3 regions of the Leptothrix sp. (in: b-proteobacteria) genome follow, and region 2 is predicted to be linked to each of the others. Evidence: predicted binding sites of a transcription regulator. Region 2 holds the regulator's gene; each other region holds the start of a gene.
The links. The regulator LexA, encoded in region 2, represses DNA repair genes until DNA is damaged. The targets are predictions, from matches to a motif close to ACTGTATNNNNATACAGT.
Positions count from the first base shown of each region.

Region 1: a site for LexA is predicted at 2,434-2,451, ahead of recA (recombinase RecA). Genes of this name have one in related genera too.
Region 3: a site for LexA is predicted at 2,173-2,190, ahead of AC5IG3_RS16565 (PA0069 family radical SAM protein). Genes of this name have one in related genera too.

Region 1 covers NZ_CBDFPH010000001.1:355,286-359,493, forward strand. Annotated here, with positions in the region: gene sucC (ADP-forming succinate--CoA ligase subunit beta) at 1-735, opposite strand, end outside; gene recX (recombination regulator RecX) at 902-1,360, opposite strand; gene recA (recombinase RecA) at 1,344-2,393, opposite strand; gene AC5IG3_RS01440 (AEC family transporter) at 2,511-3,461, opposite strand; gene AC5IG3_RS01445 (response regulator) at 3,638-4,208, shown strand, end outside.
Region 2 covers NZ_CBDFPH010000011.1:57,731-61,938, forward strand. Annotated here, with positions in the region: gene AC5IG3_RS14705 (organic hydroperoxide resistance protein) at 1-402, shown strand, start outside; gene AC5IG3_RS14710 (asparaginase) at 414-1,400, opposite strand; gene lexA (transcriptional repressor LexA) at 1,449-2,135, shown strand; gene AC5IG3_RS14720 (hypothetical protein) at 2,287-2,538, shown strand; gene mnmH (tRNA 2-selenouridine(34) synthase MnmH) at 2,569-3,627, shown strand; gene phbB (acetoacetyl-CoA reductase) at 3,670-4,208, opposite strand, start outside.
Region 3 covers NZ_CBDFPH010000011.1:432,462-436,669, reverse strand. Annotated here, with positions in the region: gene AC5IG3_RS16570 (sensor domain-containing protein) at 1-1,891, opposite strand, end outside; gene AC5IG3_RS16565 (PA0069 family radical SAM protein) at 2,192-3,358, shown strand; gene AC5IG3_RS16560 (acyl-CoA dehydrogenase) at 3,472-4,208, shown strand, end outside.

The DNA.
Region 1 (4,208 bases), on a different contig from region 2:
CGCTTCGACTTCAGCCGGATCTTCCTCGTCCAGATCGCGATAGGCCACGATCTCGGGGTGGCGGAAGAGGGCGTTGGGGTCGAAGTTGAACTTCGCGTCCAGCGCGATCAGGTTGCCCTTGGAGTCACGGTTGAGCGGGTTGATCTCGACCAGCGAGGCGTCCGTCTCCATGTAGCAGCGGTAGAGGTTCTGGAACAGCGTGACGGCTTGCGCGGTCGAGTCGGCCGGCAGGCCGATGGCGTCAGCAATCTTCCTGGCCTGCTCGGCGCCCAGGCCGGTGAGCGGGTCGATCACTTCGGTGACGATCTTCTCGGGCGTCGAGTGGGCGACCTCCTCGATGTCCATGCCACCCTCGGAGGACGCGATGAAGGCGACCTTCTGCGAGGCGCGGTCGGTCACGAGCGAGACGTAGTATTCCTTCTGGATGTCGGCGCCGTCTTCGATGTAGAGGCGGCGCACCTTCTGGCCTTCGGGGCCGGTCTGATGGGTGACCAACTGCATGCCGAGAATGTCCTCGGCGAGCTTGCGCACATCGTCCATCGAGCGTGCGAGCTTGACGCCGCCGCCCTTGCCGCGCCCACCAGCGTGGATCTGCGCCTTGACGACCCACACGGGTCCGCCCAGCTTCTGCGCGGCTTCCACCGCCTCCTGCACCGTGAACGCAGCATGGCCGCGCGGCACCGGCACATCAAACTGGCGCAGGATTTCCTTGCCTTGGTATTCGTGGATTTTCATGGGGAGGCGGGAGGTTGGGAGGGCAGAACGCTGCCTCTGGGCCCTGATTCAGGGCCGGAAGACGCACCGGAGAAATCAAAAACGCGAGAACTTTATCATGCTGCACTGCCGCATGACGCTGCGTAGTAACCGCTGCCGCCAGGGCGGAAAACGCTTGCAGCAGTGCTCAATCCGGAGTCGCTGCTTCGCGCAGGATGCGGCGGGCGACCTCGGCGGAGAAACCGCGCGCCATCAGGAAACGCATGTGTCGCGCTTGTTCACGGGCGTCAGCGGGCGCTTCGCCGAAGCGGCGGCGCCAGACCTCGCGGGCGCGGTCCAGTTCAGTCGTTTGCAACTGGGCCAGGCTGTCTTGCATGACGTCGGCGGCGACGCCCTTGCTGCTGAGTTCCTGCTTGATGCGCGCCGCGCCGAAGCGGCTGGCGCGGCGGTGCACGACGGACTCGACGAAGCGCGCTGCGCTCAGGAGTCCGCGCTGCTCCAGTTCATCCAGCAGTCGCTCGACGACTTCGGCCTCTTCGGCGTGGGGCAGCAGTTTGCGCTGCAACTCGGCGCGGGAGTGCTCCCGCGCGGCTAGGTACTTGAGGGCCCGGCCCTTGAGCGAGAGCTGGTTAGCCTGGCTCGCCACTGGTGAGCGCCGGCAGCAGGCTGATGCCCAGCGAGGTGCGGATCTTGTTCTCGATCTCGTGCGCCAGCGCGGGGTTCTCGCGCAGGAACTCGCGGCAGTTGTCCTTGCCCTGACCGATCTTCTCGCCGTTGTAGGCGTACCAGGCGCCGGCCTTGTCGACGATCTTGGCGGCTACGCCCAGATCGACGATTTCGCCTTCGCGGCTGATGCCTTCACCGTAGAGGATGTCGAACTCGGCGGTCTTGAAGGGCGGCGCCACCTTGTTCTTAACGACCTTGACCTTGGTCTCGGAGCCGATGACCTCCTCGCCCTTCTTGATGCTGCCGATGCGACGGATGTCGAGGCGCACCGAGGCGTAGAACTTCAGTGCGTTGCCGCCGGTGGTGGTCTCGGGCGAGCCGAACATGACGCCGATCTTCATGCGGATCTGGTTGATGAAGATGACCATGCAGTTGGTCTTCTTGATCGTGGCAGTCAGCTTGCGCAGCGCCTGGCTCATCAGGCGGGCCTGCAGGCCGGGCAGGGAGTCGCCCATCTCGCCTTCGAGTTCGGCCTTGGGCGTGAGCGCGGCGACCGAGTCGATGACGACCAGGTCGACCGAGCCGGAGCGCACCAGCGCGTCGACGATCTCAAGGGCCTGCTCGCCGGTGTCGGGCTGGCTGATCAGCATTTCCTGCAGGTTGACGCCCAACTTTTGCGCGTATTGAGCATCCAGCGCGTGCTCGGCGTCGATGAAGGCGCAGGTGCCGCCGATCTTCTGCATCTCGGCAATGACCTGCAGCGTCAGCGTGGTCTTGCCCGAGGATTCCGGGCCGTAGATCTCGACCACCCGGCCGCGCGGCAGGCCGCCGACGCCGAGCGCGATGTCCAGGCCCAGCGAGCCGGTGGAGACGACCTGGATGTCAGCCACCACCTCGCCCTCGCCCAGTCGCATGATCGAGCCTTTGCCGAACTGCTTCTCGATCTGTGACAGCGCCGCCTGCAAGGCCTTGGCTTTTTCGCTGCTGAGGGCTGATTTGGGATTGGCTTCCATGGGGGTGTTCTCCGTCGGTTTGCGTGCCATTATCTCTAAAGCTGGATGTTTGTACAGTGGTTTATCAGGGTGTTGTGCAGATTCTGCCTGCGCAGCCTGGCGGGGCCCAGTGCACGCTCAGTGCGCCACGCCGGGCACGCTGCCCAGCCACCAGAGCAGGGCGCTGAGGGTGAAGAAAGACGTCACCGTGGCGGCCAGCAGCACGGCGGCGCAGAAGCCTTCGTGCTGGTACTTCTGCGCCATTACGGGGTAGATGCTCAGCATCGGCATGGCGGGCATCACCAGTGCTGCAGTGCGCAGCAGCGGGTCCATGGGCGGCAGCAGCATCACGACGCCCAGCACGGCCAGCGGGTGCAGCACGAGCTTGCCGATCACGACTTCGCTGACGTCGCGCAGCATGCCGCCCACCTGCAGCCCGACCAGCGCACCGCCGATGACGAACAGCGCCAGCGGGCTCGATGCGCTCGCCACCAGTTGCACCGCGCGCGCCAGCGTGGTGGGCAGCGTGAGGCCGAACAGCGCGCAGGCGAAGCCGGCCAGGATGGCGATGATGAGCGGGTTCCTGAGCAGCCCGCGCAGCGACTGCAGCAGTGCCTGGTGCCAGGCCAGGTTGCGGCGCTCGCTGCTGTCGGCCAGCACCAGTGCCAGCGGCAGGATCAGCAGGTTCTCGACCAGCATGCACAGCGCCAGCGCGACGGCGGCCGGCGGGCCGATCAACTGCAGCAGCACCGGGAAGCCGATGAAGCCGCTGTTCGGTGCCGCCATGCCCAGGCCCTGCAGCGCGCTCAGCGCCATCGGCTTGCCGCGCAGCCGGCGGGCGTAGAAGGTGCCGCCCAGCAACAAGGCCAGTGAGCCCAGCGCATAGGCGAGCAGGAAGTCGCCATGCACGATCTCGCCCAGGCTGCGCTGCGACAAGGCGTTGAACACCAGCGCCGGCAGGCAGAAGCTGATGACGAACTTGCCCAGCACCCGCATGTCGGGCTTGCTGAACAGGCCGCCGCGCACGGCCAGGTAGCCGAGCGCGATCAGCAGATAGATCGGGCCGGTGATGGCGAGGATTTGTTGCATGGGCAGGTCGGCAGCGGCGGGGCGCACAGTGTCCCAGACGCGAATTGCGGGGCTGCTTCAGCGCCAGTCTTATCTCAAGGTCAGTGCGGATGGTCAGCTTGCGCACGCTTCCTACAATGGCTTCATCCCGTCGGCCGACAGACGGGTCTCGAACAAGACTGAGGAGACACCCCCCAATGCGCATCCTGATTGCCGAAGATGACCAGGTTCTGGCCGATGGTTTGCTGCGCAGCCTGCGCACGGCGGGCTATGCGGTGGACCAGGTCGGCAGTGGCTCCGAGGCCGACGCGGCGCTCGCCGCCCATGAGTTCGATCTGCTGATCCTCGACCTGGGCCTGCCCAAGATGCACGGCCTGGAGGTGCTCAAGAAGATGCGCTCGCGCGGCTCGTCGGTGCCGGTGCTGATCCTGACGGCGGCCGATTCGGTCGAGCAGCGCGTCAAAGGCCTTGACCTGGGCGCCGACGACTACATGGCCAAGCCGTTTTCGCTGCAGGAGCTGGAGGCGCGGGTGCGGGCGCTGACGCGGCGCGGGCTCGGTTCAGCCAGCGCGATCATCCGCCATGGCCCGCTGAGTTTCGACGCCACCGGCCGCGTCGCCTACATCAATGACCAGATGATCGACCTGTCCGCGCGCGAGCTCAGCCTGCTGGAGGTGCTGCTGCAGCGCGCCGGCCGCCTGGTCAGCAAGGACCAGCTGGTCGAGCGCCTGTGCGAGTGGGGCGAAGAGGTCAGCAACAACGCGATCG
Region 2 (4,208 bases):
GCCCACGCCACCTCGCAAGGCGGCCGTGCCGGCACCTCGGCTTCTGATGACAACCGCCTGTCGGTGACGCTGTCGACACCCAAGGCGCTTGGCGGCGATGACGGCGCCGGCACCAACCCCGAGCAGCTGTTCGCTGCTGGCTACTCGGCCTGCTTCCTGGGCGCGCTGAAGTTCGTCGCCGGCCAGAAGAAGGTGCCTGTGCCGGCCGGCACCACCATCAGCGCCGACATCGGCATCGGCCCGATCCCCACCGGCTTCGGCATCCAGGCTGCACTGACCATCAACCTGCCGGGCGTGGACCGCGCCGTGGCCGAAGAGCTGGTGCAAGCTGCCCACATCGTCTGCCCGTACTCGAACGCCACGCGCGGCAACATCGACGTCACGCTGACGACGGTGGTCTGACCAGCCGCTGATCAATGCTGCGCCAGCAGGCGCAGCAGCAACTCCACCCGCGCCTGCGCTGCCGTCAAGGCACCGGCGTGGGGCAAGGCGGCCTCGGCGTTCTCGACGATGCTGCCCGCACCACCCCGCAAGGCCCGCAGCACCGCCACGCCCCGCTGGCGCGCGCGCTGCAGCACGGCCAGCAGGTCGTCATGCACCGTGCCATTGCCGGTGCAGGCCACCACCAGGCCTTGCACCCCTGCGTCAACCACCAGCTGCGCCAGCGCACCGTCGCTGCCGGCGTGGCTGTGAATGATCTCGACCTGCGGCCAGATCTCGCGCGCCAGCACCTCGACGCCCAGCGCCTGCCCGCCCGGCCAGGGCCGCAACTGCCGCAAGCGCCCTTCTTCCAGATACGCCAGCGCACCGGCATCCCCGGCGTTGAAGGCATCCAGCCGGTACGGATGGACCTTGCGCGCCTCATCGGCCGCCCAGATGCAGCCCGCCAGACAGGCCAGCACGCCATGCACGCCGGGCGTGGCCGCGAGCGTGAGCGCGTCGAGCAGGTTCTGCGGGCCATCGGTGTGCAAGGCGGTGGCGGGTCGCATCGCGGCGGTCAGCACCAGCGGCTTGACGGGCGCCAGCACGCGCTGCAGCAGGTAGCCGGTTTCCTCCAGCGTGTCGGTGCCGTGGGTGATGACCACGCCGACCACCTCGGGCCGGGCCAGATGGGCTTGGCTGCGCTCGGCCAGCCGGCGCCACACCGCATGGCTCATGTCCTTGCTGTCGAGCTGGGCGACCTGCTCGAACTCCAGCCGCAAGCCCGTCTGCAGGCGCTGCGCCAGCCCGGATTGCGCGACCAGATCGGCCACATCCAGCTCGGCCGCCTTGTAGCCGACGTTGTCCGCCGCGTGGCGCGAGCGCCCGGCAATGGTGCCGCCGGTGCCCAGCACCACCAGACATGACGCCGGGGCAGAAGAACTTTCGAATTCCGCTGAATAAGCCACAGTGCTTGTCATTCTTGTTGTGCTGTATAAAAATACAGCCTCAGATTAAAGGGAAACATCTTGGAACACAGCCCCAAACTCACCGCACGCCAGCAGCAGGTTCTGGAGCTGATCCAGAGCGCCATCGAGCGCAGTGGCGCCCCGCCCACCCGGGCCGAGATCGCCACCAAGCTCGGCTTCCGGTCAGCCAACGCCGCTGAAGACCACCTGCAGGCGCTGGCGCGCAAGGGCGTGATCGAGCTGATCGGCGGCACCTCGCGCGGCATCCGTCTCAAGTCTGACATATTGCGCAGCATCAACGAGTCACGCGCCAAGGGCATCGGCGAGCAGTTCACCCTGCCGCTGGCGAGCCTGGCGCAGTTGTCGCTGCCGCTGGTCGGCCGCGTGGCCGCCGGCAGCCCGATCCTGGCGCAGCAGCACATCGACCAGAGCTACACGGTGGAAGCGCACCTGTTTGCGCGCCAGCCCGACTTCCTGCTCAAGGTGCGCGGCATGAGCATGCGCGACGCCGGCATCCTGGACGGCGACCTGCTCGCCGTGCAGAAGGTCAGCGAGGCCAAGAATGGACAGATCGTCGTGGCACGGCTGGACGACGAGGTCACGGTCAAGCGCTTCCGGCGCAGCAAGAACGGCATCGAACTGGTGCCCGAGAACCCCGACTTCGACATCATTCACGTCAAGGACGAGGCCAACTTCGTCATCGAAGGTCTCGCGGTCGGCCTGATTCGCAACACCCTGCTGGTCTGAAGATCGACTGCAACCAGCAGGTCGGGTCAACTGCCGTGCGTAAGTCGCAAAGCAGCCTCCAAATTTTTCATTTATGGCATCAAGCTTTGCGGTGGTCCGTCGAGATCAAGGCATCGAACGTTTTCCATGATCGCCTGACAGGAGACTCACCATGACCGGCTCACTGCTTCGTTTTCTCAGCCGCCGCCCGCTGACGATGCCCGGCGCCGCCCTGCTGCAGGGACACATGGCCCTGAGCACGGCGCTCTTTGCCGTCAACCGGCCCGCCGCACGACATGCCCCGGTGCTGCGCCTGAGCATCGATCCGCGCGACGCACGGCGCACCGTGATCAGCGGCCGCATGAACGAGGTCTGCGATGCGCTGGACGCACTCATTCACCAGCAGGCACAAGCCGCACGCTGAAAACGCCCGCGCTGCGCAGACAATCACGCCATGTCTCTGCAACGCCTCCATGCCAGCCAGGTGCTGGCCGAAACCACCCCTTTTGACGCCATCATCGATGCGCGCTCACCCAGCGAATTCGCGCTCGACCACCTGCCCGGCGCAGTGAACTGGCCGGTGCTCGACGATGAGGAACGTCGCCTGGTCGGCACCGACTACAAGCAGGTCTCCGCCTTCGAGGCCCGCAAGATGGGCGCAGCGATGGTGGCGCGCAACATTGCCGACCACATCGACCGCTGGACCGGCCCGCTGCCGCGCAACTGGCGCCCGCTGGTCTACTGCTGGCGCGGCGGCGACCGCTCCGGCACGCTGGCGTGGTTCCTGGACCGCATCGGCTTCAAGACCACCGTGCTCGACGGCGGCTACAAGGGCTTTCGCGCGGTCGTCCGGCAAGAGCTGGATGAACTGCCCGCCCGCTTCGACTGGCGCGTGCTGTGCGGCAAGACCGGCAGCGGCAAGACCCGCCTGCTGCAGGCCTTGCGGGCTGAAGGCGCGCAGGTGCTGGACCTGGAGGCGCTCGCCCACCACCGCGGCTCGGTGCTCGGATTGGTGCCGGGCGACCAGCAGCCCAGCCAGAAAGCGATGGACAGCGCCGTCTGGAGCGCACTGCGCCAGCTGGACCCGGCGCGTCCGGTCTACGTCGAGAGCGAGAGCAAGAAGATCGGCCACATCCGCGTGCCCGACATGCTGATCGAGACGCTGATGCAGCGCGGCCGCTGCCTGCTGGTCGACCTGCCCCAGCCCAGCCGGCTGCAGTTGCTGCTGGAGGACTATGACTTTCTGGTCAAAGATCCTGAACACCTGTGCCGCCAGCTGGATGCGCTGGTGAGCTTGCGCGGCAAGGAACAGGTCAAAGCCTGGCAAGACGCAGCGCGCGCCGGCCAGATGGCCGAGGTGTTTGACGAGCTGATGCTGCGCCACTACGACCCAGGCTACATGAAGTCGCTCAGCAACCACTACGAGGGGCTGGCCCAGGCGCCGACCGTGCAGTTGGAAACCGCCACGCCCGAGGACCTGACCCGCGCGGCGCGACTTCTGATCGCGCCATGAAAAAAACCGGCCGAGGCCGGTTTTCTTGAGCGCATTTCGCCCTCAACCCATGTGCAGGCCACCGTTGCAGCTGAAGTCTGCGCCGGTGGTGAAGCCGGAGTCCTCGCCCGCAAGCCAGGCGCAGATCGAGCCGATCTCGTCGGGCGTGCCCAGGCGCTTGACGGGAATGGTGGCGACGATCTTCTCCAGCACTTCCGGCTTGATGGCGCGGACCATGTCGGTGCCGATGTAGCCCGGGCTGACGGTGTTCACGGTCACGCCCTTGGAGGCCATTTCCTGGGCGAGAGCCATCGTGAAGCCGTGCATGCCGGCCTTGGCCGCCGAGTAGTTGGTCTGGCCGGCCTGGCCCTTCTCGCCGTTGACCGACGAGATCTGGATGATGCGGCCCCAGCCCTTTTCCACCATGCCCGGCACCACCTGCTTGGTGACGTTGAACATGCTGTTGAGGTTGGTGTCGATGACAGCCTTCCAGTCATCGGGCGTCATCTTCAGGAACATGCGGTCGCGCGTGATGCCGGCGTTGTTGACCAGCACGTCGATCGGGCCATGCTCTGCCACGGCCTTGGTGAAGGCCTCGACGG
Region 3 (4,208 bases), 370 kb from region 2:
CCAGCGCCCGCTGCAGCCGCGTGTCCAGCGCCAGGCGCGTCCGGGCGGCCTGGGTCAGGCCTTGCGTGTAATAGCGGTAAGTGCCCCGGCCGGCGCGCTTGGCCTGGTACATGGCCGCGTCGGCATCGCGCACCAGGTCGCCCGCATGGGTGCCGTCGCTCGGGTAGACGCTGATGCCCAGGCTGGCGCGCACGTAGACCTCCTGCCCGGCGATCAGAAAGGGCGCGTTGAGCAGGTTCAGCAGCTCCTGCGCCACCGGTGCGGCATCCTGCGGCTGGCGCAGGCGCTCCAGCACGAGGATGAACTCATCGCCGCCGAGCCGGCCCAGCGTGTCCTCGCGCCGGGTGCGCTGGGACAGGCGCTCGGCCACGGCGTGCAGCAGGTCGTCGCCGGCGCCATGGCCCAGGCTGTCGTTGATGGTCTTGAAGTTGTCCAGGTCGATGAACATCACCGCCACGCCGTGGCCCTGGCGCTGGGCGGCGTCGATGGCGTGGTCGAGCCGGTCCAGCACCATCAGCCGGTTGGGCAACTGCGTCAGCGGGTCGAAGTGCGCCAGCCGGTAGAGCTTGTCCTCGGCCAGCTTCTTGGTGGTGATGTCGGTGAAGACCGCCACGTAGTGCGTGGGGCGTTGCTCGGCATCGCGCACGGTGCTCAGCGACATCCACTGCGTGTAGGTTTCGCCGTTCTTGCGCCGGTTCCAGATCTCGCCCTGCCACTGGCCCTGCGTCTTGAGCGTGCGCCACATGTCCTCGTAGAAGCCGGTCTCCTGCCGGCCGGATTGCAGCATGCGCGGCATCCGGCCCAGCGCCTCGGCCTCGGTGTAGCCGGTGATTTCGGTGAAGGCGCGGTTGACCGAGACGATGCGCGGCTGCAGGTCGGTGACCATCACGCCGTCCTGCGTGCTCTCCAGCGCGGCGGCGTGCAGGCGCATGCGGCCCTCGTACTCGGTGCGCTCGACCGTGCTCTGGATCTGGTCGAGCGCAAAGCTCAGGTCAGCGCTCACTTCGGTGAAAAGCGTCTGTTCCTCGCGGTCGGTCGGGTCGAGCTGGTCGCGCATCAGCATCAGCACCGCCACGACCTGACCGCGGCAGCGCAGCGGCAAGGCCACGGCGCCAAGCTCCAGGTGTTCATCGTGCTGCCAGGCCAGTACGCCGCTGTGCTGGGCCTGGCGGGCGGTGGCCTCGAACCAGGCTGGCGTGTCCTGCCAGGGCAGGTCGCCGCTGCTGCACGTCAGCTGGAAGGGCGCCTCGGCGGTGGTGAAGTCGGCCAGCCCGTCGGTGACCTGCAGCACCGCCGCCGCGCGGAAGTGGCCGTGGCTGATGGCCGCCTGGGCGATGCGCCGGTACAGCTCGCTGGCTTCCCGCGTCATCACGATGGCCTGGTTGACCTGGCTGAGGAAGCTGTAGAGCCGCGTCAGGTCATCGACGCGCAGCAGCGCGGCCTTGCGCAGGCTGATGTCGAAGCTGATCCACACCGCCATGTTCTGGCCCGGCACCGCGCTGACGCGGCCCTCGAACCAGCGCACGCCCGTCGGCAACTGCAGCATGAACTCGCAGCTCTGCGTCTGGTGCGTGTCCAGCGCCAGCGCCAGCAGGTCGAGAAAGACGCGGGCCTGATCCGGCGGGAAGAAGTCGCTGATGCGGTGGCCGATCAGCTGCGCCTTGGGTGCGGTGAGCTTGTCCTCGGGGCCAAACACGTCCAGGTAGCGGCCCTCGCGGTCCAGCAGCAACGACACATCCGGAATGGCCGAGGCAAAGGCGCGCAGCCGGCCGTCGCTCTCGGCCTGGGTTTGCTGCACGCGCAGGCGCAGGAACTCAAGGCGTGCGATCAGCCCGAAGCCGACCATAACCAACAGCAGCACCAGCGCCAAAACCAGCGTGGAGGGGATCACCGTGATGTCCCCGGTCGAGATTTCTTTTTCATGACTCCCCTTTGCAGACGGTGCCGATGCCGGCGTGACAACCGATCGAATGGCACCACTTGTGACAAATTGTCAGTGCTAGTCACGGGATGATTCGGTGCCGCCATGCCGCAAAGCCTGGGAAAGCCAACCTAAATGCACAGCTTTTGATTCAAAACAAACCGCACACTTACGAAATTGCTGTTTCTTGCGAAATTGCAATTTCAGGCGTGGTGGCTTATCAAAGACCGGTTGAGGGTTGGTCATCAAAAACTGTATATTTGTACAGTTATGAGAGCCTTCATCATCCCGTCCTCTTCATCGGCCGTTTCTGATCCGCTGCGTCACTCGGTCGTACCCAAAGGCCGCGGCACCGGCTGGCAGATTGCCCACCGCTTCGAGTCGCGCCAGCGCGAAACGGCCGACGATGGCTGGGGCAGCATGGAGGACTTTGCGGCGAATGCCGCAGCACCACCGCCGCCCACGGCCACCGCGGTGCGCGAGGAGCGCGTGGTCAGCATCCTCAACCGCAACGACTCGCCCGACGTGCCGTTCGACCTGTCGGTCAACCCTTATCGCGGTTGCGAGCACGGCTGCATCTACTGCTACGCGCGGCCCACGCACAGCTACCTCAACCTGTCGCCGGGGCTGGATTTCGAGACCCGGATCGTTGCTAAGGTCAACGCCGCCGAGCGCCTGCGGGCTGAGCTGGCACGGCCGGGCTACGTGCCGCAGCCCATCAACCTGGGCTCGGCCACCGATGCCTACCAGCCCGCCGAGCGCCGCGTGCGCATCACCCGCTCGATCCTGGAGGTGCTGCATGAGTGCCGCCACCCGCTCTCCATCGTCACCAAGTCGGGCGGCATCGTGCGCGATCTGGACCTGCTCGCGGCCATGGCGCAGCGCCAGCAGGTGCTGGTGTTCATCAGCGTGACGACGCTCGACCCCGGCTTGGCGCGCATCCTGGAGCCGCGTGCGGCCTCGCCGGCGCGGCGGCTGGCGGCCATCAGGGCGCTGACCGATGCGGGGGTCTGGGTCGGCGTGAACGTCGCGCCAGTGATCCCGTTCGTGAACGAGCCCGAGATCGAGCAGATCCTGGCCGCCGCCGCTCAGGCCGGCGCCCGCAGCGCGCACTGGACGGTGTTGCGCCTGCCGTGGGAGGTCAAGCCGCTGTTCCAGGACTGGCTGGCGCAGCACTTTCCGGATCGGGCCGAGCGCGTCATGGCCCGCCTGCGCGAGATGCGCGGCGGCCGCGACTACGACGCCGACTTCAGCCTGCGCATGAAGGGCTCGGGCGTCTGGGCCGCGCTGATCGGCCAGCGCATGGAGAAGGGCGCGGCGCGTGTCGGGCTGACGCGCGAGGTGCCCCGGCTCGATTTCTCGGCCTTCATCCGGCCGGCGCCGCTGCCGGTACAGCGCCAGAAGCCGGCGCACGACCCGCAGGGCGAGCTGTTTTAAGGGCGGACCTGAGGGCTGACCCTGAGGCGTCAAGCGCGTGACAGTTTCGGCACAGCTGTTTGCAGTCCAATGGCGACATCACGTTCTACCGCCCCGGCAACCAGGAGATCCGCATGGCCCGTTCCCACGCTTCCTTCCAATGGCAGGACCCGCTGCTGCTCGACGCCCAGTTGAGCGACGACGAACGCGCCGTGCGCGACGCCGCCCGCGCCTACAGCCAGGACCGCCTGCAGCCGCGCGTGCTCGAAGCCTTCCGCCACGAGCGCATGGACGCCAGCATCTTCCGCGAGATGGGCGAACTCGGCCTGCTCGGCGCCACCATCCCTGAGCAGTACGGCGGCGCGGGTCTCAACTACGTCTGCTACGGCCTGGTGGCGCGCGAGGTCGAGCGGGTCGACTCCGGCTACCGCTCGATGATGAGCGTGCAAAGCTCGCTGGTGATGGTGCCGATCCACGCCTTCGGCAACGAAGCCACCCGGCAGAAATACCTGCCCAGGCTGGCCACCGGCGAATTCATCGGCTGCTTCGGCCTGACCGAGCCCGACCACGGCTCCGACCCCGGCAGCATGGTCACGCGCGCCCGCAAGGTCGACGGCGGCTACAGCCTCACCGGCGCCAAGATGTGGATCACCAACAGCCCGATCGCCGACGTCTTTGTCGTCTGGGCCAAGGACGATGAAGGCCAGATCCGCGGCTTCGTGCTCGAGAAAGGCTGGAAGGGCCTGAGCGCGCCGGCCATCCACGGCAAGGTCGGCCTGCGCGCCAGCATCACCGGCGAAATCGTGATGGACAACGTCTTCTGCCCCGAAGAAAACGCCTTCCCCGAGGTGCGTGGTCTCAAAGGCCCGTT